2 linked regions of the Saccharobesus litoralis genome follow. The protein of the gene in region 1 interacts with the protein of each later gene in a pairwise test. Links are inferred from orthologs where the notes say so. Each region holds a gene or a part of one and is shown in the gene's direction. Other genes may lie near its edges. The genes, in order: nth and aceE.

What was found.
Region 2: the proteins of nth (region 1) and aceE interact in binary tests that used the Escherichia coli proteins (3 or more experiments, as listed by UniProt). The link is inferred for Saccharobesus litoralis from one-to-one orthologs.

Annotation. Positions count from the first base shown.
Region 1 is NZ_CP026604.1:4,376,721-4,387,731, forward strand. The notes cover bases 4,111-6,938. They hold nth (endonuclease III), read left to right. Parts: upstream 4,111-5,098; coding sequence 5,099-5,779; downstream 5,780-6,938. Other genes in these bases: C2869_RS16185 (electron transport complex subunit E), read left to right, coding at 4,111-4,646; C2869_RS16200 (MipA/OmpV family protein), read right to left, coding at 6,332-6,938. Also shown: electron transport complex subunit RsxC, read left to right, coding at 1-2,243; electron transport complex subunit RsxD, read left to right, coding at 2,246-3,304; electron transport complex subunit RsxG, read left to right, coding at 3,301-3,948; more of C2869_RS16185, read left to right, coding at 3,945-4,110; more of C2869_RS16200, read right to left, coding at 6,939-7,159; C2869_RS16205 (hypothetical protein), read left to right, coding at 7,523-7,810; C2869_RS16210 (DUF411 domain-containing protein), read left to right, coding at 7,919-8,398; C2869_RS16215 (TolC family protein), read left to right, coding at 8,398-9,783; C2869_RS16220 (efflux RND transporter periplasmic adaptor subunit), read left to right, coding at 9,783-11,011. UniProt on the Escherichia coli protein: DNA repair enzyme that has both DNA N-glycosylase activity and AP-lyase activity. The DNA N-glycosylase activity releases various damaged pyrimidines from DNA by cleaving the N-glycosidic bond, leaving an AP (apurinic/apyrimidinic) site.
Region 2 is NZ_CP026604.1:5,463,712-5,475,147, reverse strand. Bases 4,299-7,551 are described here. They hold aceE (pyruvate dehydrogenase (acetyl-transferring), homodimeric type), read left to right. Parts: upstream 4,299-4,681; coding sequence 4,682-7,351; downstream 7,352-7,551. Other genes in these bases: aceF (pyruvate dehydrogenase complex dihydrolipoyllysine-residue acetyltransferase), read left to right, coding at 7,364-7,551; pdhR (pyruvate dehydrogenase complex transcriptional repressor PdhR), read left to right, coding at 4,299-4,530. Also shown: nadC (carboxylating nicotinate-nucleotide diphosphorylase), read right to left, coding at 397-1,239; C2869_RS20955 (retropepsin-like aspartic protease family protein), read right to left, coding at 1,361-1,897; 1,6-anhydro-N-acetylmuramyl-L-alanine amidase AmpD, read left to right, coding at 1,941-2,495; beta-lactamase regulator AmpE, read left to right, coding at 2,623-3,468; more of pdhR, read left to right, coding at 3,769-4,298; more of aceF, read left to right, coding at 7,552-9,316; lpdA (dihydrolipoyl dehydrogenase), read left to right, coding at 9,535-10,965; C2869_RS20920 (PDC sensor domain-containing protein), read left to right, coding at 11,163-11,436. UniProt on the Escherichia coli protein: Component of the pyruvate dehydrogenase (PDH) complex, that catalyzes the overall conversion of pyruvate to acetyl-CoA and CO(2).

The DNA of each region.
Region 1 (11,011 bases):
GACAACCCTTTGCTAATTTTCACTCTTTCGACAAAATAGAGTTAATCCATAAAATAAAACAAGCTGGTATTGCTGGATTAGGCGGGGCGGCGTTTCCGACCCATATAAAACAATCACCAAACCACCCGTGCGAAATTTTAATTATCAATGGCATTGAATGTGAACCCTACATCACTGCCGACGATATGTTAATGCGTGAAAAAGCCAACGAAATAATCAATGGCATTGAAGTACTCAATTACCTTTTAGAGCCACAATTAGTCGTCATTGCCATAGAAGACAATAAGCGAGAAGCGCTAAATGCAATGGATAACGCCTGTCAGGGTAAAACGAACTTTGTCGTTCGCTCCATTCCTACTAAATATCCAGCTGGCGGCGAAAAGCAACTCATTCAAGTTATTACTAATCAAGAGATCCCAAGCGGTAAAGTGGCCGCAGACATCGGCATTGTGACGCAAAATATCGGCACCACTTACGCTATATACAATGCCATTTACAAAGGTGAACCGCTTATTGAGCGCGTTGTCACATTAACTGGTGAGCAAGTGACTAAACCTGGTAATTATTGGTTACCCATAGGCACACCTATTCACCACGTATTGTCACAAGTGGGCCACATGAAAATAGGTGGTGAAAGAGTGATTATGGGTGGCCCTATGATGGGGTTTGCCGTGCAAAGTCATCAAGTCCCGGTTACTAAAATTACCAATTGTTTACTCGTGCCGAGCGAACAAGAATTACCCGCTCCACCGCCAGAGCAACCTTGTATTCGCTGTAGTGCTTGTGCAGATGTTTGCCCTGCAAGTTTGTTACCGCAGCAACTGTTTTGGCACAGTAAAGCAAAAGAATACGACAAAGCCCAAGATTACAAACTATTTGATTGTATAGAGTGTGGCGCCTGCGCATACGAATGCCCAAGTGATATTCCACTTGTGCAATATTATCGCCAAGCAAAAGCCGATATAAGAATTGAACAAGAAGAAAAACGCAAAGCCGACATTGCTAAGCAACGTTTTGAAGCCCGTAACGAGCGTTTAGAACGCGACAAACAAGAACGCATGGCAAAACACAAACAGGCGGCTGATGCAAGAAAGCAAAGCTTAAATAGTGATCAATCAGCCAAAGACAAGATTGCCGCGGCACTAGCACGAGCGCAAGCCAAAAAAGCGCAACAAACTAATCAAACCAACGACACTACTGAACAGATTTCTTCTGAGAACGCGTCTACTGAAAAAGCGTCAACTCAACAAGCGCCGTCAACCATTGGCAAACAGGCAGATAGCAACTCAGTCAATACGGCAACTGCAGATACAAACAAAAATGACAATCAACCGCCTCAAGACGCGAAATCAAAAGCGCAAGCCGCGATTGAAAGAGCTAAAGCAAAACGATTGCAGAAAAATAACGGCCAAGAACCAACGAGTTCGCCAGATACATCTGAGTTAACGGCAAAAGACAAAGCCAAAGCGGCCATTGAAAGAGCGAAATTAAAACGCTTGCAGGAGCAACAAGCAAGCGAAAACCCTGTAACAAGCAGCACGTCAACTAAAACGTCAAAACATGATGAACTGCCTGAGTCTCAACCACAAGCTGAACAATCTGATGTTAAGTCACGAGCGCAAGCCGCTATTGCTAGAGCAAAAGCCAAAAAAGCAGCACAGCAAACCAACAGCGCCCCGACATCAGAGCAAGATGCAGAAGTAGAAGAGCAAACGGCCATCAAACAAAAAGCACAACAAGCCATCGCTCGTGCTAAAGCCAAAAGACAAAACGCAGATAACGCAACTCAGTCAGCCTCCTCTCACGTTGAACAATCTCAAGTTGGACAAACCGAGGCGCTAAGCAAAGACGAAAATCAATCAGTTACATCAGCTCAAGCGAGAGCCAAGGCCGCGATAGCAAAAGCCAAGGCAAAGCGTTTAGCTGAACAAAGCTCAACTGATTTTGCAAAGCCTGTAACATCCCAAGCTGAAAATACTTCATCTAGCAACAACACTGACTTATCTGAAGACGATAAAAAAGCCCGTGTTCAAGCTGCAATAGCTAAGGCAAAGGCCAAAAAACAAGCTGAGACAAGCCAACTAACACCTGCATCAAACAGCCCTGAGCCGAATGTGTCATCTGAGCCTAATGTGCCAAATGGGACCGCTGAAGTAAATGAGCCGACTGAGCAACAAAGACGTATAAAAGCAGCCATTGAAAAAGCTAAAGCGAAGCGAATTCAGGAGCAGAGCAAGAATTAACTATGAGTTTTAAATTAGCCAGTTCACCTCACACACGCCGCGCAAATAAAACGGCCAATATCATGCGTTGGGTAGCCCTTGCCTGTATTCCAGGTGTTATTACCCAATGGTACTGCTTTGGGATCGGTGTATTAATTCAAATTTTCATTTGTATCATCAGTGCCATAGTTGCGGAAGCGATATGTTGTCAATTACGTGGGCGCCCAGTTAAACAGGTTATTAACGACCACTCTGCCCTGCTCACTGGATTATTACTGGGTATTTGTTTACCGCCATTAGCCCCTTGGTGGATAGGTGTGATAGGGAGTGTTTTTGCTATTACTCTAGTCAAACAAGCCTATGGCGGGCTCGGTCAAAACTTGTTTAACCCAGCTATGGCCGGTTATGTCATATTACTGATTTCCTTTCCTGTCTCCATGACAGGTTGGATCCCCCCTACCGATCTCATCACCATCCCGTTAAGCTTTTCAGATTATGTGTCAGTGGTATTTAGCGGTTATACCGCTCAAGGCTATTCATTAGAACAAATTCGCTCAGGCATTGATGGCGTGACAATGGCAACGCCGTTAGAATCTGTGCGCAATGGCTTAAACCAAGGCTTAACCTACCAAGAAATCATAAAGCAAGATGTATTTAGCAACGGCTTAGGGCAAGGTTGGTTTGCGGTCAACATAGCTTTTTTATTAGGTGGTGTGGTCTTACTTAAACAAAAAATAATAAAATGGCAAATACCGCTATCCTTTTTAATATCATTAGCTATTTTTAGTTTAATTTCGCAAGCGATTAGTCCTGACGGCACAGGTTCAATGTTGTTACACATGACCTCGGGTGCGACTTGTTTTGCCGCATTTTTTATATTAACCGATCCGGTTTCAGCATCTACCACCGATAAAGGTCGCCTAATATTTGGTGCGCTATGTGGCTTTTTAGTCTTTGTTATTCGTCAATTTGGCGGTTATCCAGACGCTGTAGCTTTTGCCGTATTATTAGCCAATATGGCAGTCCCCTTGATTGATTACTACACCCAGCCACGTACTTTTGGCCACGGGAGTCGCTCATGAAAATCAGTCATTCAATGCAAAAATCAAGTTTCATTCTCGCAGGGTTTGCTATTGCAACTACAGGCTTGGTCACATTAACTCATTTGTTAACGGCTCCTGAAATTGCTAAACAACAAAAACTCGCGACACAAAAAAACTTAGACGAAATAGTCTCTCCTGACACATACAACAATCAGCCCAGTACAGACTGTGTTATTGACATAGATAGCAATGGCAATACGATAAAAATATTTCGCGCCCGTTATAAAGAAAGCGAATCAGACAAAGGTAAAGCCGTTGCTGCCGCGATTGAAAGCATAGCCCCAGATGGTTACTCAGGCCGTATTGATTTACTAGTCGCCTTAGATATGGACAACACCATTTTAGGGGTGCGAACCATTAAACACAAAGAGACACCCGGTCTCGGCGACAAGATTGAGTTAGCCAAATCGCCTTGGATCACTCATTTTCGTAGTAAAACCATTGAGCAAAATAACCTACAAGCTTGGGCCGTTAAAAAAGATGGCGGCGCATTTGATCAATTTACCGGCGCAACGATCACACCAAGAGCCGTGGTAAACAGTGTAAAACGCACTAGCCTTTGGTTTGCCAATAACAAGCAAAGAATATTTAATTTGCCGAGTAACTGTGAGCATACAAAATGAATCAACTCAGTGAAATTAGCTGGCAAGGATTATGGAAAAACAACCCAGCCTTAGTACAAATGTTAGGGCTTTGTCCGTTACTGGCGGTTACCAATACAGTTGTTAATGGTTTAGGTTTAGGGCTTGCCACCCTATTTGTACTTATCGGCTCTAACATAACCGTATCTATCGTCAGAAACTGGGTACCGAATGAAATCCGCATACCCGTGTTTGTTATGATTATTGCCGGATTAGTGACAGTTGTTCAGCTGTTAATGAATGCCTATACCTATGAGTTGTACCAAACATTGGGCATTTTTATCCCGCTTATTGTCACCAACTGCGCCATTATCGGCCGCGCAGAAGCGTTCGCCTCTAAAAATAACGTAAAACTCGCTGCTTGGGATGGCTTAATGATGGGACTCGGATTTCTTGCGATTCTAGTTATTTTAGGCGCCATTCGCGAAGTGTTAGGTAACGGCACTTTATTAGCTGGCAGCCATTTGTTATTTGGTCAAATTGCGACTAATTGGCAAATCACCCTATTTCAAGCCGAAGAAGCTTTCTTAGCAGCGATATTACCACCAGGCGCATTTATTGCGTTAGGATTATTAATCGCCATTAAAAATCGCTTAGAAACCCGTATAGAGTCTTTATTTGCGCCGCAAAAAGAACAAAAAGTCAAAACTGAACGCGCTCGCGTCACAACTGAAACTTAAGCAAAAATTCGAGCCATGAATAATACAAAACGTCGAGAAATTTTAACCCGTTTACGCGACGCAAACCCTAACCCTACGACCGAGCTCGAATTTAACAGTCCATTCGAGTTACTCATCGCGGTATTGTTATCAGCACAAGCAACCGATGTCAGCGTAAACAAAGCCACCCGCAAACTTTACCCTATAGCGAATACTCCACAAGCAATGCTTGATTTAGGTGTTGAAGGGATCAAAGAATATATCAAAACCATTGGCCTGTTTAATTCAAAAGCCGAGAACACCTACAAAACCTGTAAAATCTTAGTCGAAAAACACGGTGGCGAAGTACCTGAAGATCGCGCTGCTTTAGAGGCCTTACCTGGTGTGGGACGTAAAACCGCTAATGTTGTATTAAATACAGCTTTTGGCTGGCCTAAAAATAATAAAAGTAGATGGGATTTAAGGTTAATAGCATGAGTACATCTATCAGTAAAAAAGAAAAAGTTCAGGCAATCATCGAGATCCTTGACGAGCTGTATCCTGAGGTCCCTATTCCACTTGATCACAAAGATCCATACACCTTATTAGTTGCTGTATTACTATCTGCTCAATGCACCGATGAACGTGTAAACCAAATCACGCCTAAGCTATTTGCAAAAGCCGATAATCCTTATGACATGGTCAAAATGACCATTGATGAAATAAAAGAAATAATCAAACCATGTGGTTTATCACCAATGAAGTCAAAAGGTATCTGGCACCTTTCTGAGATGATCATTAATCAGCATAATGGTGAAGTGCCACAGAATTTTAAAGATCTTGAAGCAATGCCTGGAGTTGGTCACAAAACCGCATCAGTAGTAATGGCTCAAGCTTTCAACGTTCCTGCTTTCCCTGTAGATACTCATATTCATCGCTTGATGTATCGTTGGGGCTTGTCAAATGGCAAGAGCGTCGAGCAAACAGAGCGTGATGGTAAACGCCTTTTCCCTAAGGAGCGCTGGAATGATCTGCACTTACAAATTATTTACTATGGTCGTGAATATTGCCCAGCGAGGGGCTTTGACTTAGATAAGTGTGTTATTACCAGAAAATATGGTCGCCGAAGCTATATTAACGAAGTTTTAAAAGAGCAAGCCCAAAAGAATAAATAGCCATTCCAAGTTAAAGCGTAAGGAAATATTCACTATATAAACACAAGGCACTAGAGCGAACCACTACCCCGCAAAGGAAATGGATTTTGATTTTAAACCAGGAAGCCTGCAATAATTTAAGTTATTGATTTTATTGAAATATAATAATTATAAAGTGTGACAATATTTTGTCACACTACAAAAAATGGTTACATCACTAGGAAGCTCATGTATCGAAATTGGCCTATCGTTTAAAGAAGCTCTGTACTTTTCACTAACACCATGCAAATATTTTAATAGCAGCTATTGTCGCTCTGTTGCAGAGCTAAAAGGCAACCCTAGCAGTAACTGAATGATGGCCTTGCTCTTTAATCTTAACCAGCACTTTTGCACCATCCACTGCCACTACATCAGCAGTCATCTTGTTACCATCAGCAGGAGAAAGAACCGCAACTGATTTTTTGCCTGATCCTAGTACGATAACCTTTCCTGTGGCTTTGTCTGGTAACCCTTTACTTTTTTTAAGCTTTGTCAGAGTTCCTATACTAATTTACGTGTTTCAAATTAAGTAACCTAAAATATATAAATAACCCCAATACCTACCTCAGTTTCATAATTACTGCGAGCAATAGGGCTGTTTCTGACTTCACTACTGAAGTATTCAAAAAGGGCTTCGCCGAAGATTTGCCAATTATCATTGATATTGTGCCGATAATTATAATCTATGCCAATTGAGCGTAGTCCACCACTGAGATTAGTTTCTTTCAAGCCAGAATTAGCTGATTGAGACTTATTGATGCCAAAACCTTTGTTGGCATATTCGCTGTCATGAACAACAACAACCACGTTGATTTCAGACCCAGTACCGTCGGTTTGATGACCAAAACGACGACCAGCGCCAAATAAACCTAAATTGCCTTCATCACCTGTCACTAAACGACCAACTAACCAATAGCGCCAATCAGAAGTAAAAGAACGACGAGCTTGAAGCACAAGTTCAAAAGCTTCTTCTTGTTCGCCTAGGCCATTAAGCCGTCCTTCATCTGAGTCACTTTCAGCTCGGCCTTCTTCAAACCCAACTAAGGCATCTAATAACCAATTATCTGACAGAAGCCCCCTCCAGCCAAATGCTTCCCCTGCAAAGTAGTATATATGGTCACCATTTCGCCACTGCACTGCACCAGCGGGCTGGACTTCTAATCCAAATTCATCTGAACCTTCATAAGCAGTTTCATATTCAATACCAACTCCTAACCCAAACGCCCATCCATTTTCCCCTTTTGTAAAGTCATCAACAGAGGGTAAGGGAACCAAAACTGAATTCTTGTCTTGTGCTATCGCCGTATAAATGGAAAAACAGTTAACAATTATGGCTATGAAAACGGCTGTTATATTCTTCATTTTTCTAACCTTCTCTTAAACGCTGTATAAATCTTAGTCTAATTGCAGAATTTTGTTCGTCTGATACGATGAATCTCAGTTGAGGGATCATATATTGGTGCAGTGCTTTTAATCATTAGTAGGAAAAATATCGGGAAGCACTTACTAGAAATCAAATACTTATGCTTTACCTAACTATGATTGCACTCCATTATCCTTCGATAGTTGACTTGAATCATATTTACAACCATAGAACATATGTAATATATTAAGAGTGACCTTGTAACGTATGGATTTAATATTTTGTACCGATTGATTATTACATTTGTGATATCACTTGCTCTTATTGGGCAAGCGTACGCATATGGAACAATGGTATGTAATATGACCAATACGGCCTCCGCTGAACATCAGCAAATGCAAGACCACACTATGCATCATGGTCACCATATGGCCGACATGGTTGATATGTCGTCAATGGATAACTCCTCCGCCTGTCTTCATACTGATTGCAAATGCCCTGCAAACCTCTGCCAATCCAATTCGTTTGTAATGGATGCTAACTTTGGCTTTGAATCACTCCCTATTTCTAGTGAAAAAATCAGTTTTAACACGCCTTTATTGCTAGAAAATACAGCTAAATCACTATATCGCCCACCCATTTTTGCCTAACACAGGATCAGTGCGCCTAAAATTTATGGCCACACATTAAATTAATTTCCCTGTTATCACCTTAATGTCGATTGACGTATAAGGATCCAGTTGCTCTGGAGGCAAAATATGGTTTCTAACTATTTTAAAATCATGATCACGCTGATTATGTTATCAGCAGGCGCAAATGCAAAAGAAAACAATGTGCCTACTAACGAACTACTTGTATACAAAACCCCAACCTGTGGTTGTTGTAAAAAATGGATCTCTCACCTTGAAGATGAAGGCTTTATTGCTCATAGCAAAGACTATAGTGATATTAGTCCTGTCAAAAACCGATATGGTATTACCTCAAAATACCGCTCGTGTCATACGGCAATATCACGTAATGGCTACGCTTTTGAAGGTCATATCCCTGCTAAATTTATTAAACGTTTCTTGGCAGAAAAACATGAAAATGCCATTGGACTAGCGGTGCCTGCTATGCCATTAGGCTCACCAGGAATGGAAGTTGGAAATAAATTTACCCCCTATAACGTACTGATTTTATTTAAGGATGGCAGCAGTCAAGTGTATGCCAAGGTAAATCAGTATAAGGATCAATTTTAATGAAAATAACGAAGCCGCTACGATTGATTTACGCGCTAGCCATTGGCGTTAGTTTGTCTATTACTCATGTAAAAGCGGAAACCAAACTCGCTCTGCGTGATGCGATATCGCAAGCTATTGCAAACGATCCTTGGCTATATGGTAGTAAGTTAAAACAATCAGCCTTAGAAAATACCAGTGTCGCAGCTGGCACCTTGCCTGACCCTAAAGTATCCATTGGTTTGCTAAATATGCCGGTTGATAGCTGGGACATAGGCCAAGAAGGCATGACCCAATTCAAACTTGGTGTGTCTCAAATGTTTCCTAGAGGAGACAGTCTCGCCATCAAAAGCGCGCAACTGAAAACAGAATCAACTCAGTTTCCATTATTGCGTGAAGATCGAAAAGCGAAGCTAACGAGCATAGTGTCTGGGCTATGGTTAGATGTTTACCTCGCTCAAAGTACACTTGAGTTGATAAAAAAAGATTGGACATTGTTTGAACAAATGGCGGATGTTGCCAAGGTGAGCTATGCCAACGCAGTAGGTAAAACAAAGCAGCAAGACGTTATTCGTGCTCAACTTGAAATTACCCAACTAGAAGATAGATATAGTGTTGAACAACAAAAGCTGGAGTCAGCGCGCGCAAGACTAAGTCAATGGTTACATCGATTTGATGCGGACAATTTAGCGTCAGCGTTTGATTATGATATGCAACCAAGTCAATTGCTTGTTGAAAATCACTTACCTGAAATTCAATTATTCAATCCGCAATTGTTACAAGACTCTCCACTGTCACGCAATAAATTGGCTCGAATACTAGCTAAGCACCCAGCTATTTTAGCAATCGGTGTTAAACAAAAAGCAGCAGAGCAAGGAGAGGCTTTAGCCAAACAGCAATATAAACCTCAGTGGGGCGTCAATGCCAGTTATGGCCTCAGAGATAGTGCACCAAACGGGTCGAGTAGAGCTGATTTATTTTCGGTTGGTATCACTTTCGATGTCCCCTTGTTTACTGACAATAGACAAGATAAACAAGTTGCAGCTTCAGTTGCACAGACTGAGTCAATTAAAACAGACAAGCTTCTGTTGACCAAAACGATGTTGAGTTCGCTCGAAAAAGAGTTATTGCATGTCAAACGCCTTTCTGAGCGCCAGGCTCGTTATCAACAACAAATCTTAACACAAACGCAAGATCAAGCAGAGGCAGCATTGATTGCTTATACCAATGATGACGGAGATTTTGCCGAAGTCGTTCGTGCCCGAGTTGCCCAGCTCAACGCCAATATTGCAGCCTTAAAAATTGATGTGGATGTGCAAAAAGCTTTAGCTCGCATCAATTATTTTTTCGCTAAGAGCGATGCGAGTTATCACATTGCCCATACAGCTAAACAGAGAACAGAATAATGTCAGCTAATTTAAAATTAACCGTAATCGCTTCATTGGTAGGGGCTGTGGTGGGTGCAGGTATATTATCTGCTTTGCAGCCAGCTTCTACATCAAAGACACAAACAGAATCGACAGAGAAAAAGCCACTGTATTGGGTTGCACCAATGGACAGTAACTACCGGCGCGACAAGCCAGGTAAATCGCCAATGGGCATGGATTTAATACCGGTATATGAAGAAGCATCAGGAGATGAATTTGGGCCTGGTGCGGTTAAAATTTCCCCTCATGTTGTAAATAACTTGGGGGTTCGTACTTCACAGGTTGAGTTGAAAAGCATGCATGCTGAAATTTCAACTGTGGGTTATGTCCAATACGACGAAGAGCAGCTTATTCATATTCACCCCCGCGTAGATGGCTGGGTTGAGAAACTATACGTAAAAGCCGCAGGGAACCCTGTAGAGAAAGGCCAACCGCTTTATACACTGTACTCACCGCAATTAGTTAATGCCCAAGAAGAGTTACTTATTGCGCTAAGTCGAAACAATAAATCATTGATCAGTGCCGCAAAAGCTCGCCTTAAAGCCTTACATTTATCAGGAAAATTTATTGAGCAGTTGGAAACAAGCCGCAAAGTTCAGCAGAGCATTACATTTTATTCACCCCAATCTGGTGTCGTCGACGGGCTAAAAATCCGAGAAGGTTTTTTTGTTAAGCCAGGAAACACATTGCTCAGTATTGCTAAGCTTGATCAAGTTTGGGTGGAAGCTGAAATATTTGAACGAGATGCAGCCCTAATCAAAGAAGAACAGCCTGTTTCAATGACACTTGATTACTTGCCTCGTCGAGAGTGGGATGGAGTTGTTGATTATGTATACCCAACACTAAATAACAAAACCAGAACGCTGCGTGTCAGGTTGAAGTTTGATAATCCTGACTATCAATTAAAACCCAATATGTTTGCCCAAGTCACCATTCATGCTAATCGAGCTGACAGCGCCATTTTAGTCCCTAAAGAAGCGGTGATCAGAACGGGTAAACAAGACCGTGTCGTGCTGGCTTTAGGTGATGGGCAGTTTAAGTCTATCGAAGTCGATATTGGTCGGGTCGATCACGACAATATTGAGATTTTACAAGGATTAAACGAAGACGATGTTGTAGTTACCTCCGCGCAATTTCTGATTGATTCTGAGTCAAGCAAAACCTCAGACTTTAAGCGTATGACACACGATGGAGTACCAAATTCGGT
Region 2 (11,436 bases), 1.1 Mb from region 1 along the record:
ATCCACCCAGTTAAGCGCTTGTGTAGTACAGGTTAGTAAAAAGCTTAGTCCATGCGTTTAATAGGGACAAGTTTCATTTTGCTGAAAAGTGTGACCCGCTTAACTATCTACATAAATAAGCTTACCTAAGTTAACGTCAGCAACTGATTTAACTTAAGCTGGGCTTAAGTTTATGTGATCCATCGCACATAGGTAAAGTTAAATTACTGTTGTGATTAGATTTTTTTGCCTGCTTGAGGGTTTTATAAAACCCTAGTTTTTTAACGTTTGTAGGGCCGAATTTATGCTGGCGAAACCAGCCCCATGTAGGGCCGGCTTTACGCCGGCGAAAAAATACGCAATGTTAGATTGAGGTGTTCTTTTTTGGACTTTAGCGTTTGGTGGGGGTGAACCCCATTACAGGCTCAACCGTAGACTCAAATCCACAGCCTGCACATGTTTAGTCAAAGCGCCGCTAGAGATGTAATCAACGCCTGTTTGAGCGTAGCTGGCGATGGTGTCTAAGGTAATATCGCCAGACACTTCAATTTTAATTTGCCCGTTGGCAATGGCAACAGCTGCGGCAATTTGCTCTGGGGTGTAGTTGTCGAGCATAACAATATCGGCGCCGGCGGTTAACGCTTGCTGCAATTCATCATTGTTTTCAACTTCGACTTCAACCGGTTTGCCAGGTGCTATGTTATGAGCTTGTTTAACCGCGTTGGCAATTGAGCCGGCCGCGGCAATGTGGTTTTCTTTAATCAGAAATGCGTCAAACAAGCCAATACGGTGATTTTCGCCACCACCGCATTTAACTGCGTATTTTTGCGCTAAACGCAAACCGGGAATGGTTTTACGGGTATCAAGTAGTTTGGTTGACGTATGAGCGATTTTTTCTGCGTAAGTCGCGGTTAAAGTCGCAGTGGCAGATAAGGTTTGTAAAAAGTTCATGGCGGTGCGTTCACCGGTTAATATGTGTTGCGCATTACCTTTAAAATAACAAAGGGTAGAATTTGCCTTAACTTTATCGCCGTCTTTAACTTGCCATTCTACTTCCACCTTAGCACCTAACTGTTTAAAGGTTTCGTTGACCCAAGCAACACCACATACTATACAGTCTTCGCGGGTTATCAACTTGGCTGTGGCCGTATTGTTTGCAGGGATCAGTTGCGCGGTAATATCAAGTTTTGGATCCATTGCACTTAAATCTTCGATAAGAGCTGCTGTTACTTGTGCTTGAATGGTTTGTTGTAGATCCATGATTTTTCCAATACTTGATAATAGGGTGCGGCAAAACGCGCTATTTTAGGTCAGAGGCAAAATTTTTTCGACCAAAAGTTTTAATCTCGGCATTTTATTGGTATAGGTTTTGTTTACTGGATTAGTATTGGCGCAAGGTAAGGGTATCGCCACGTTGGCTAAACTCCAAGCGCTTTAAGGCGCTCATACCAAGCAGTATTTCCTCACCTTGCATGTGTGGGTTAATATTGCCACGTAAGTTACGTAAACGGATTGAACCCAACTCTAGTACGTCAATGCTGGTTTGATAAACGATAGCTTGACCATTAGCAGTATTAACTATGCTTTCAGGCCCATAACGTAAGCCAATACGTTGCGCGACTTTTTCTGGTATCGAAACATGAGTTGCGCCCGTATCTAATAAAAACAGAACCTCTTCATTATTAATCAATCCATTAGCCAAGTAATGGCCAGCGCGATTACGTTTTAATATGACTTGATTGCCTTGTTCAGTGGAAAAACTATCTGGGTTTTGGTTTGGGTTGTACTGTTGGTCAATATAACCTTGGAAAAATTGCATCAAGAGTAGTAAGCCACAGATCCAAGCGGCATAATACATCCACTTGCCGACTTGCTTCGTGGTATCGCGCGGTTGTTGGTTGTCATCAGATTGCATCATTAATTCACTTGCAGCCATTTAATAAAAAGATAAGGCGGTTCAATTGTCTCTATATCTTGTTGAAAATCATATCCTTAAACCCGCCAGTATTAAAGTATCAAACCACTTTAATCCGCGCCCCGATGAGCAGGATATTAGCTTGTTGGTTATTCACAACATCTCGTTACCCGCTGGGCAGTTTGCAACGTCTTACGTTGAAGATTTGTTTTTAGGTCAATTAGATATCGAGGCGCATCCTAGTTTTGTAGATTTGCAAGGGCTTAGAGTATCGGCTCATTTATTTATTCGCCGTGATGGCGAGGTGATCCAGTTTGTGCCTTTTAACCAAAGAGCATGGCACGCAGGTGTTTCCAGTTTTGCAGGGCGAGAAAACTGCAATGACTTCTCGATAGGAATCGAAATGGAGGGCACAGATGATTTAGCTTATACCTCAGAGCAATACTCTGTATTAATTGCCGTAACGGATGCGATACAAAAAGCTTACCCTAAAGTGACTCATGAGCGTATTTGTGGGCATTGCGATATTGCACCAGGGCGCAAAACTGATCCTGGTAAGGCTTTTGATTGGCAGCGCTTTTTAAGCGCACTAGAAAAATAAATATAACTCAGCTTTATTTTTCATAAAGTTTTCAAGCGATTAAATATAACAGCCGTTATACTTGATAAAAATAAGTGTCCATCATGCGATGTGGCACAGACAATAGCAAGTTCATTAAGGATGCAAAATGATACTACTTAGCTTGTTTATCGTTATTCTACTTGAGCGTTCCCATTCATTGCTGGGTATTTGGCACTACACGCATTATTACCAAATGTATGCAGAAAAATTAACCGCCAAAATTAGTTTGGATGACGCCCCAAAAGCTAATCAAAATACTGTGCTGTGGATTTTACTGCCAGTCGCGGCTGTAGCTCTTGTCCAGTCTTGGTTAGGTAATTCCCTATTTGGCTTAACCTTTGCGGTATTCGTGTTATTTGTTTGTTTTGGTTGTCCTCAATATCGTAGCTGTTATAAGCAATATTTAGAAGCGGCTAATCGCGGCGACCTAGAAGCCTGTGATCTTTACGCGAATGAATTAGGTTTACGTCGTTGTCAGCAAGGCATGCCGCAAGAAAGTGTCGGTCAAACCTTAATTTGGTTGAACTATCGTTATTATTTGGCGGTGATTTTTTGGTTTGCTGTGCTTGGCCCATGCGGTGCAGTATTGTATGTTTTTGCTCGGCATTTAGCGGATCAAACCTGTCAAAATGAAAATCAGCAAGCGGTTAGTGAAGTGAGCCAACGTTTTATGTTGGTATTGGATTTTATACCTTCGCGCATTGCAGGGTTCGCCTATTTATTTGTTGGTAATTTTAGCCAAGCGTTAGGCATATGGTTGCAAGACTTAATTAAGCTCGAGATTGGTGCTCGTGAATTTGTGACGCGAGTTGCTGTTGCTGCGGAAGAAGTTGATGCACCAGAGCATGACTGCATTACTGAGCCTTGCTTGTTAGTTAAACTGGCCAAACGAGCTGTGCTATTTAGCGTGGCTTTAATTGCTGTGTTAAATTTGATGGGAATTATTAACTAACCCCCTCCTTGTTGTTGCATCTATTTCTTATTCTTAATTCTTAATTAGTGCCAAATATGATAAAAGGCGGGAGGACACACCCGCCTGAATTATTTTGGTTACTTACTGCCTAAGCATTTTTGCAGATTAATCCTGCAGTGTTTTTCTCATAAAACGTTCATAAAATGATCATCCGATCTGTTGACGAGAAATTTGGCATCGCCAAAATTATCAGCTATAGTATTGCGCATTAAATGGTAATACCAATTACCCGCTTGGCATTGATAGCTAATTATAATTTAAATAAGTCGTGTAAAAACCTTGAGTTTTCAGAGAGTTAAACAGCCAAAGTTGGCTGACGTGATACAAGAGCAACTGGAGTCTATGATTCTGGAAGGTAGCTTATTGCCTGGGCAAAAGTTACCTCCTGAGCGAGAACTTGCGGTGCAATTTGATGTTTCTCGCCCCTCTTTGCGTGAAGCCATTCAAAAACTTGAAGCCAAAGGTTTGGTTACACGTCGTCAAGGCGGTGGTACTTTTGTTAATGAAAACCTACAAAGTAGCCTTTCTGATCCTTTATTTGAATTAATGCTGGCTAAGCCTGAAAGCCAATTTGATTTATTAGAATTTCGCCATGCTTTAGAAGGTATTAGTGCTTATTACGCGGCATTGCGTGGCACCGATGCTGATTTTGAACGCATTAAGCAAAGTTTTGAAGCCATTATCTCCTGCAATGACAGTATGCAATCTGACCAGATTGAAGCCATTTTTGAATTTTTCCTAGCGATTGCTGAAGCGTCGCATAATCTGGTTATCTCTCATCTTGTTAATGCCATGGCGCCTTTGCTCAAACAAAGTATTGAGCGTAATTACCGAATTCTGACGTCCAAGCCGGATGTAGCCCGGCAGGTGAATGAAGATCGTGAGTCTATTATGAATGCGATTATTTCTGGCAACCCGATCCAAGCTAGAAATGCCTCGCATCATCATTTGGCTTATATAGAAGAAACCTTATTGCAGCTAGGTGCTGAAGACACGCGTAACCAACGCATGTTAAGGCGCTTGCAGCAAAACCTTAAATAGTTTGAATGAACAATTCTCAACAGCTGACTAATCAAGTACAGCATGGCTAAGTTTTTTATAAAGCCTTTAAGCTTATTGGAGAACTTAGCTTTGCTGTATCTGATTGAATTGGAAGTTGAGAATTCAACGCATAACAAATAAGGAATACCAGATGTCTGACATCCTTAACAAAGACGTCGATGCAATCGAAACCAATGATTGGATTGAATCGATAGAATCAGTTTTACAAAACGAAGGCCCAGAGCGTGCGCACTTCTTGATTGAGCAATTAATCGAGACGTCTCGTCGTAACGGTGCTCACATGCCATTTGATGCCACTACGGCTTATTCTAATACTATCCCTGTTGGCCAAGAGCCAGCTATGCCAGGTGATCGTGAATTAGAAGCGCGTATTCGTGCGGTTATCCGCTGGAACGCGATGATGATGGTTGTGCGTGCTTCTAAGAAAGATTTAGAGCTAGGCGGCCATATTTCGTCTTTCCAATCGTCAGCTATGTTGTACGATATTGGTTTTAACCACTTTTTCCGTGCTCCAAATGAAAAAGACGGCGGCGACTTAGTTTATTTCCAAGGTCATATCTCACCTGGTATCTATGCGCGTTCTTTCGTTGAAGGTCGTTTATCTGAAGAACAATTAGATAACTTCCGTCAAGAAGCCTTTGCTGATGGCCTATCTTCTTACCCACATCCGAAATTGATGCCTGATTATTGGCAGTTCCCGACGGTATCTATGGGTCTAGGTCCAATGCAAGCTATTTACATGGCTCGCTTCTTGAAGTACTTAACTGATCGTGGTTTAAAAGACTGCTCAGAGCAAACGGTATACTGTTACTTAGGTGATGGTGAGATTGATGAGCCAGAATCATTAGGTGCTATCGGTCTTGCTTCACGTGAAGAGTTAGACAACTTAGTCTTTATCGTTAACTGTAACTTACAGCGTCTTGATGGTCCTGTACGTGGTAACGGTAAAATCATCCAAGAATTAGAAGGCACTTTCCGTGGTGCTGGTTGGGATGTGACTAAAGTCGTTTGGGGTCGTTACTGGGATGCACTTCTTCAGAAAGACACGACTGGCTTACTACAACAGTTAATGGATGAAACCGTTGACGGTGAATACCAAAACTTTAAAGCTAAGGGCGGCGCTTATACGCGTGAGCATTTCTTCGGTAAATACCCAGAGCTTAAAGAAATGGTAGCTAATATGTCTGATGAAGACATTTGGCGTTTAAACCGTGGTGGTCACGATCCACAAAAAGTTTACGCAGCCTACGCTAAAGCGAAAGCGACTAAAGGTCGTCCAAGCGTTATTTTAGCTAAAACCGTTAAAGGTTACGGTATGGGTGATGCAGCTGAAGGTAAGAATATTGCGCACGGCGTTAAGAAGATGGATTTAGATGCAATCCGTCATATGCGTGATCGTTTCAATGTTCCAGTTTCAGATGAAGATTTAGAAAAATTACCATACTACCGCTTCCCTGAAGACAGTGCTGAATACAAGTACATGATGGGTCGTCGTGAAGCACTTGGTGGTGTTATGCCAGTGCGTCGTGAAAATTCTTCAGTTGAACTACAAGTTCCTCAGTTAGACGCTTTCAAGGCGACTACTGACGGTTCTAAAGGTCGTGAAATTTCAACGACTATGGCGTTTGTTCGTGTTTTAACTGCATTGTTAAAAGATAAGCAAATCGGTAAGAACATTGTTCCTATTATTCCTGATGAAGCACGTACTTTCGGTATGGAAGGTTTGTTCCGTCAAGTTGGTATTTACGCTCACGAAGGGCAAAAATACACGCCACAAGATGCTGACCAAGTTGCTTACTATCGTGAAGACAAGAAAGGTCAAGTATTACAAGAAGGTATTAACGAACTCGGTTCAATGGCTTCTTGGGTATCTGCAGCGACTTCATACTCGCATGCTGACTTACCAATGATCCCATTCTACATCTACTACTCAATGTTTGGTTTCCAACGTGTTGGTGACTTAGTTTGGGCGGCAGGTGATTTACAAGCACGTGGTTTCTTAATTGGTGGTACTGCTGGTCGTACAACACTTAACGGTGAAGGTCTACAGCACGAAGATGGTCACTCGCACTTACACTTTGGTACGGTTCCTAACTGTATTACTTATGACCCAACTTATGGTTATGAGATCGCAGTTATCGTTCAAGACGGTATCAAGCGTATGTACCAAGACAACGAGAATATCTTCTACTACCTAACTGTAATGAACGAAAACTACGTTCAATTACCTATGCCTGAAGGCGTAGAAGAAGGTATTAAGAAGGGTATCTACAAGCTTGAAGCGGTTGCGGCTAAGAAGCCTACAGCAAACGTTAACTTATTATCTTCTGGCGTTATTCTTGAGCGTGCGCGTGCAGCTGCACAAATTCTTGCTGAAGATTACGGCATTAGCTCAGACGTTTATTCTGCAACTTCATTCAATGAATTAGCGCGTGACGGTTTAGATTGTGAGCGTTGGAACATGCTTCACCCAGAAGCTGAAGAAAAAGTGCCATATGTAACTGAAGTACTTAAAGATGCTGCGGGTCCAGTTATTGCGGTAACTGACTACATGAAGCAATACGCTGATCAAATCCGTGGTTTTGTACCAACTGATTACCGTGTATTAGGTACTGATGGTTTCGGTCGTTCAGACAGCCGTGAAAACCTACGTACTCACTTCGAAGTTAACGAATACTACATTGTAGTTGCAGCGTTATACGAATTAGCTAAGCGTGGCGAAATTGAGAAGAAAGTCGTTGCGGAAGCAATTGCTAAGTTCAATATCGATGCAGATAAACTTAACCCACTTTACGCGTAATAGGGGAAAGGAATAATGGCAATTAAAGACGTTTTAGTCCCTGATGTGGGCGGTGATGAAGTAGAAGTTATCGAACTTTGTGTCGCTGCTGGCGACACTGTTGAAGCTGAAGATTCACTGATCACTGTTGAAAGCGATAAAGCTTCAATGGATATTCCAGCGCCTTTCGCTGGAACGGTAAAAGAAATTAAAGTAGCAGTTGGCGATAAAGTATCTGAAGGTACTTTAATCGTAACAGTTGAAGATGCATCTGGCGCAGAAGAAGCACCTGCGGCACAAGCGCCAGCGGCTGAAGCACCTGCAGCGGAAGCAGCGCCAGCTCCGGCTGCCGCTCCTGCAGCTAGCGCGACAATCGAAGTCACAGTGCCTGATATCGGTGGCGATACTGATGTTGAAGTTATCGAAGTATTGGTTGCTGTTGGTGACGAAGTTTCTGCAGAAGATGGCCTTATCACGTTAGAAACTGATAAAGCGACTATGGATGTTCCATGTCCTGCTGACGGTGTAGTTAAAGAGCTTAAAATTGCAGTTGGCGACAAAGCTTCTGAAGGTACGCTGGTATGTATTCTTGAGACAGCAGGCGGTGCTGCTGAAGCACCTGCGGCACAAGCACCTACAGCACAAGCACCAGCTGTTGAAGCAGCCCCTGCAGCAGCGGCTCCAGCTGCTGCGAGTGAGTTAGTTGATATCGCTGTTCCGGACATTGGTGAAGATGGTGAAGTTGACGTTATCGAAGTTTTAGTCGCTGTTGGTGATGAAATCGCTGAAGAAGACGGTTTAATTACGTTAGAAACTGATAAAGCGACTATGGACGTACCTTCTTCACACGCCGGTGTGGTAAAAGAGGTTTATGTTAGTACTGGCGATAAAGTTAAAAAAGGCAGCTTAGTTGTTAAAGTTGAAGCTAAAGGTGCAGCGCCTGCTGCGGCTCCAGCTCCAGCGGCAAGTGCGCCAGCACCAGCTGCTCAAGCACCAAGCGCAGCGCCAGCAAAACCTGCGCCTACCGCTAACGTTGAACCAGCTAAACCAAGCAAGAACGTGCATGCTTCTCCATCTGTTCGTCGTACCGCACGCGAATTTGGCGTTGATTTAAGCTTAGTGCCAGCAACCGGTCGTAAAGGTCGTATTCTTAAAGAAGACGTACAAAACTGGGTTAAAGCTGAACTAGCTAAGCCGAAAGCGGCGGCGGGTTCTGCTTCAGGTCCGATCCCTGAAAATGTGCTTGAGATCGTGCCAGTTAAACCAGTTGACCACAGCAAGTTTGGTGAAATTGAAGTTAAAGAACTAGGTCGTATTCAAAAGATCTCTGGTCCTTTCTTACACCGCAACTGGGCGACTATCCCTCACGTTACGCAATTCGACGAAGCGGATATCACAGAATTAGAAGCGTTCCGTAAAGAGCAAAATGCTTACCATGCTAAGAAGCAAACTGGCTTGAAGATCACGCCACTTGTTTTCGTTATGAAAGCAGTAGCCAAAGCGTTAGAGAAATTCCCTAACTTCAACTCTTCTCTTTCAGATGATGGTAACAGCTTAATCCTTAAGAAGTTCATCAATATCGGTATAGCAGTAGCAACACCGGGTGGCTTAGTGGTTCCAGTCATCAAAGATGTCAACAAAAAAGGTATTGAAGAGCTTTCTGAAGAGTTAATTGTAACTTCTAAGAAAGCGCGTGATGGCAAGCTTAAAGCGGCTGATATGCAAGGTGGTACTTTCACTATCTCTAGCTTAGGTGGCATTGGTGGTACTGCATTTACACCAATCGTTAATGCACCAGAAGTTGGTATCTTAGGTGTTTCTAAGTCTGACTTTAAACCTAAGTGGAATGGTAAAGAGTTTGAACCACGCTTAATGGTTCCACTTTCATTATCTTACGATCACCGCGTGATCGATGGTGCTGAAGGTGCTGCATTCTCAACTGAGATTGCCAACAACCTTACTGATTTACGTCGCTTGGTTCTGTAAGTTGCCTTGAGCGCAGCGAAACGCAACATTTGATGGTTCATTGAATGTTGCGGTGTGATTCGCTTCGCTCATGACACCCTACAAATAAAACGAATAGCGGCTACAAATTGTATGAATGGTAAATTAGCTATTCATACAAGAAATGAATAATTAGATTGGGTAGAATTTGGACTATCATTTGTCGTCTACTCAACACAGAAATGGAACATGAGGATCTCATGAGCAATACAGTTAAAACTCAAGTAGTTGTACTAGGTTCTGGCCCTGGTGGTTACTCTGCAGCTTTCCGTGCTGCTGACTTAGGCTTAGACGTTGTACTAGTAGAACGTTTCAGCACTTTAGGTGGTGTTTGTCTAAACGTGGGTTGTATCCCTTCAAAAGCTTTATTACATGTTGCTAAGCACTTAGTTGATGCGCAAAACATGGAACATGAAGGTGTTAAATTCGGTAAGCCTGAAGTTGATATCGACACGTTACGCGCTCACAAAAACAAAGTTATTAGCCAATTAACTGGCGGCTTAGGTGGCATGGCGAAAATGCGTAAAGTTAACGTGGTTAACGGTTACGGTAAATTCACTGGTGCTAACACTTTAGCGGTTGAAGCTGAAGATGGTTCAGTAACAGAAGTGACTTTCGACAACGCGATTATCGCTGCTGGTTCTAAGCCTGTTAAATTACCTTTCATTCCACATGAAGATGCACGTATCTGGGATTCTACAGACGCATTAGAAATGCCATTTATTCCTGAGAACATGCTTATCTTAGGTGGTGGTATCATCGGTTTAGAAATGGGTTCAGTTTACAGTGCTCTAGGCGCTAAAATTGACGTAGTTGAGTTTATGGATCAACTTATCCCAGCTGCTGATAAAGACATCATTAAGTCTTTCACTAAGTCTATTAGCAAGAAGTTCGAAAACATTATGCTAGAGACTAAAGTGATTGCGGTTGAAGCGAAAGAAGATGGTATCTACGTTTCTTTCGAAGGCAAGAAAGCGCCTGCTGAGCCAGTTAAATACGATGCTGTATTAGTAGCTGTTGGCCGTACGCCAAACGGTGGTTTAATTGACGCTGATAAAGCCGGTGTTGAAGTAACTGATCGTGGTTTCATTAACGTTGATAACCAGTTACGCACTAACGTACCACATATCTTCGCTATCGGTGACTTAGTCGGTCAACCTATGTTAGCGCACAAAGCGGTACACGAAGCACACGTAGCTGCTGAAGTTATTGCTGGTAAGAAGCACTTCTTCGAGCCAAAAGTTATCCCATCAATTGCTTACACTGATCCAGAAGTCGCATGGGCGGGTTTAACTGAAAAAGAAGCAAAAGAGCAAGGTATCAAGTACGAAACTGCTATCTTCCCTTGGGCTGCTTCTGGTCGTGCGATTGCGTCAAATGCAACTGACGGTTTCACTAAATTAATCTTCGATAAAGAAAACGACAGATTATTAGGTGGTGCTATGGTTGGTAGCAATGCTGGTGAGCTACTAGGTGAAATCTGTTTAGGTATCGAAATGGGTGCTGATGCAGAAGACTTAGCCTTAACTATCCACGCTCACCCAACACTTCACGAGTCAGTTGGTTTAGCGGCAGAGGTTTATGAAGGTTCTATCACTGACCTACCAAATGCTAAAGCTAAGAAAAAATAAGTTTTAGTTAAAAAATTTGAAAACCCGCACTAGCTTGCTATTGCGGGTTTTTTTATGCCAATTTGTTAGCAAATGTGTACGTCAGTTTTGAGGCTAAGGCTAATTAGCTGTATTATCGCGCCATATTCCTTAATTGCTGCATAGTGGCATTGTAGTCTGCTATTTAGTGAAAAATTATATTTTGATTTGGTCCCGAAATGAGTGGCGTAGAAATTTGTAAACAAGTACGTTTTTGGAAGCTTAGCTTATTGATTTTAGCTTTTGTTGGCTTGATAAATACAGCTTATATCATTTTTGATTTAATCCAAGAGCATAAAGCTTTTCAAGTATCAACCCGCCTAAAGGTACAAGAGCAAACCGTTGCCGCCGCCAAAGAAATTGGCGAAAACCTCGCGGTTATTATGCGTAGCGTTGACGATTTTGCTGACGATATTACGCAGTTAGAAAACAAAGCCTACGCCCATGCATTAC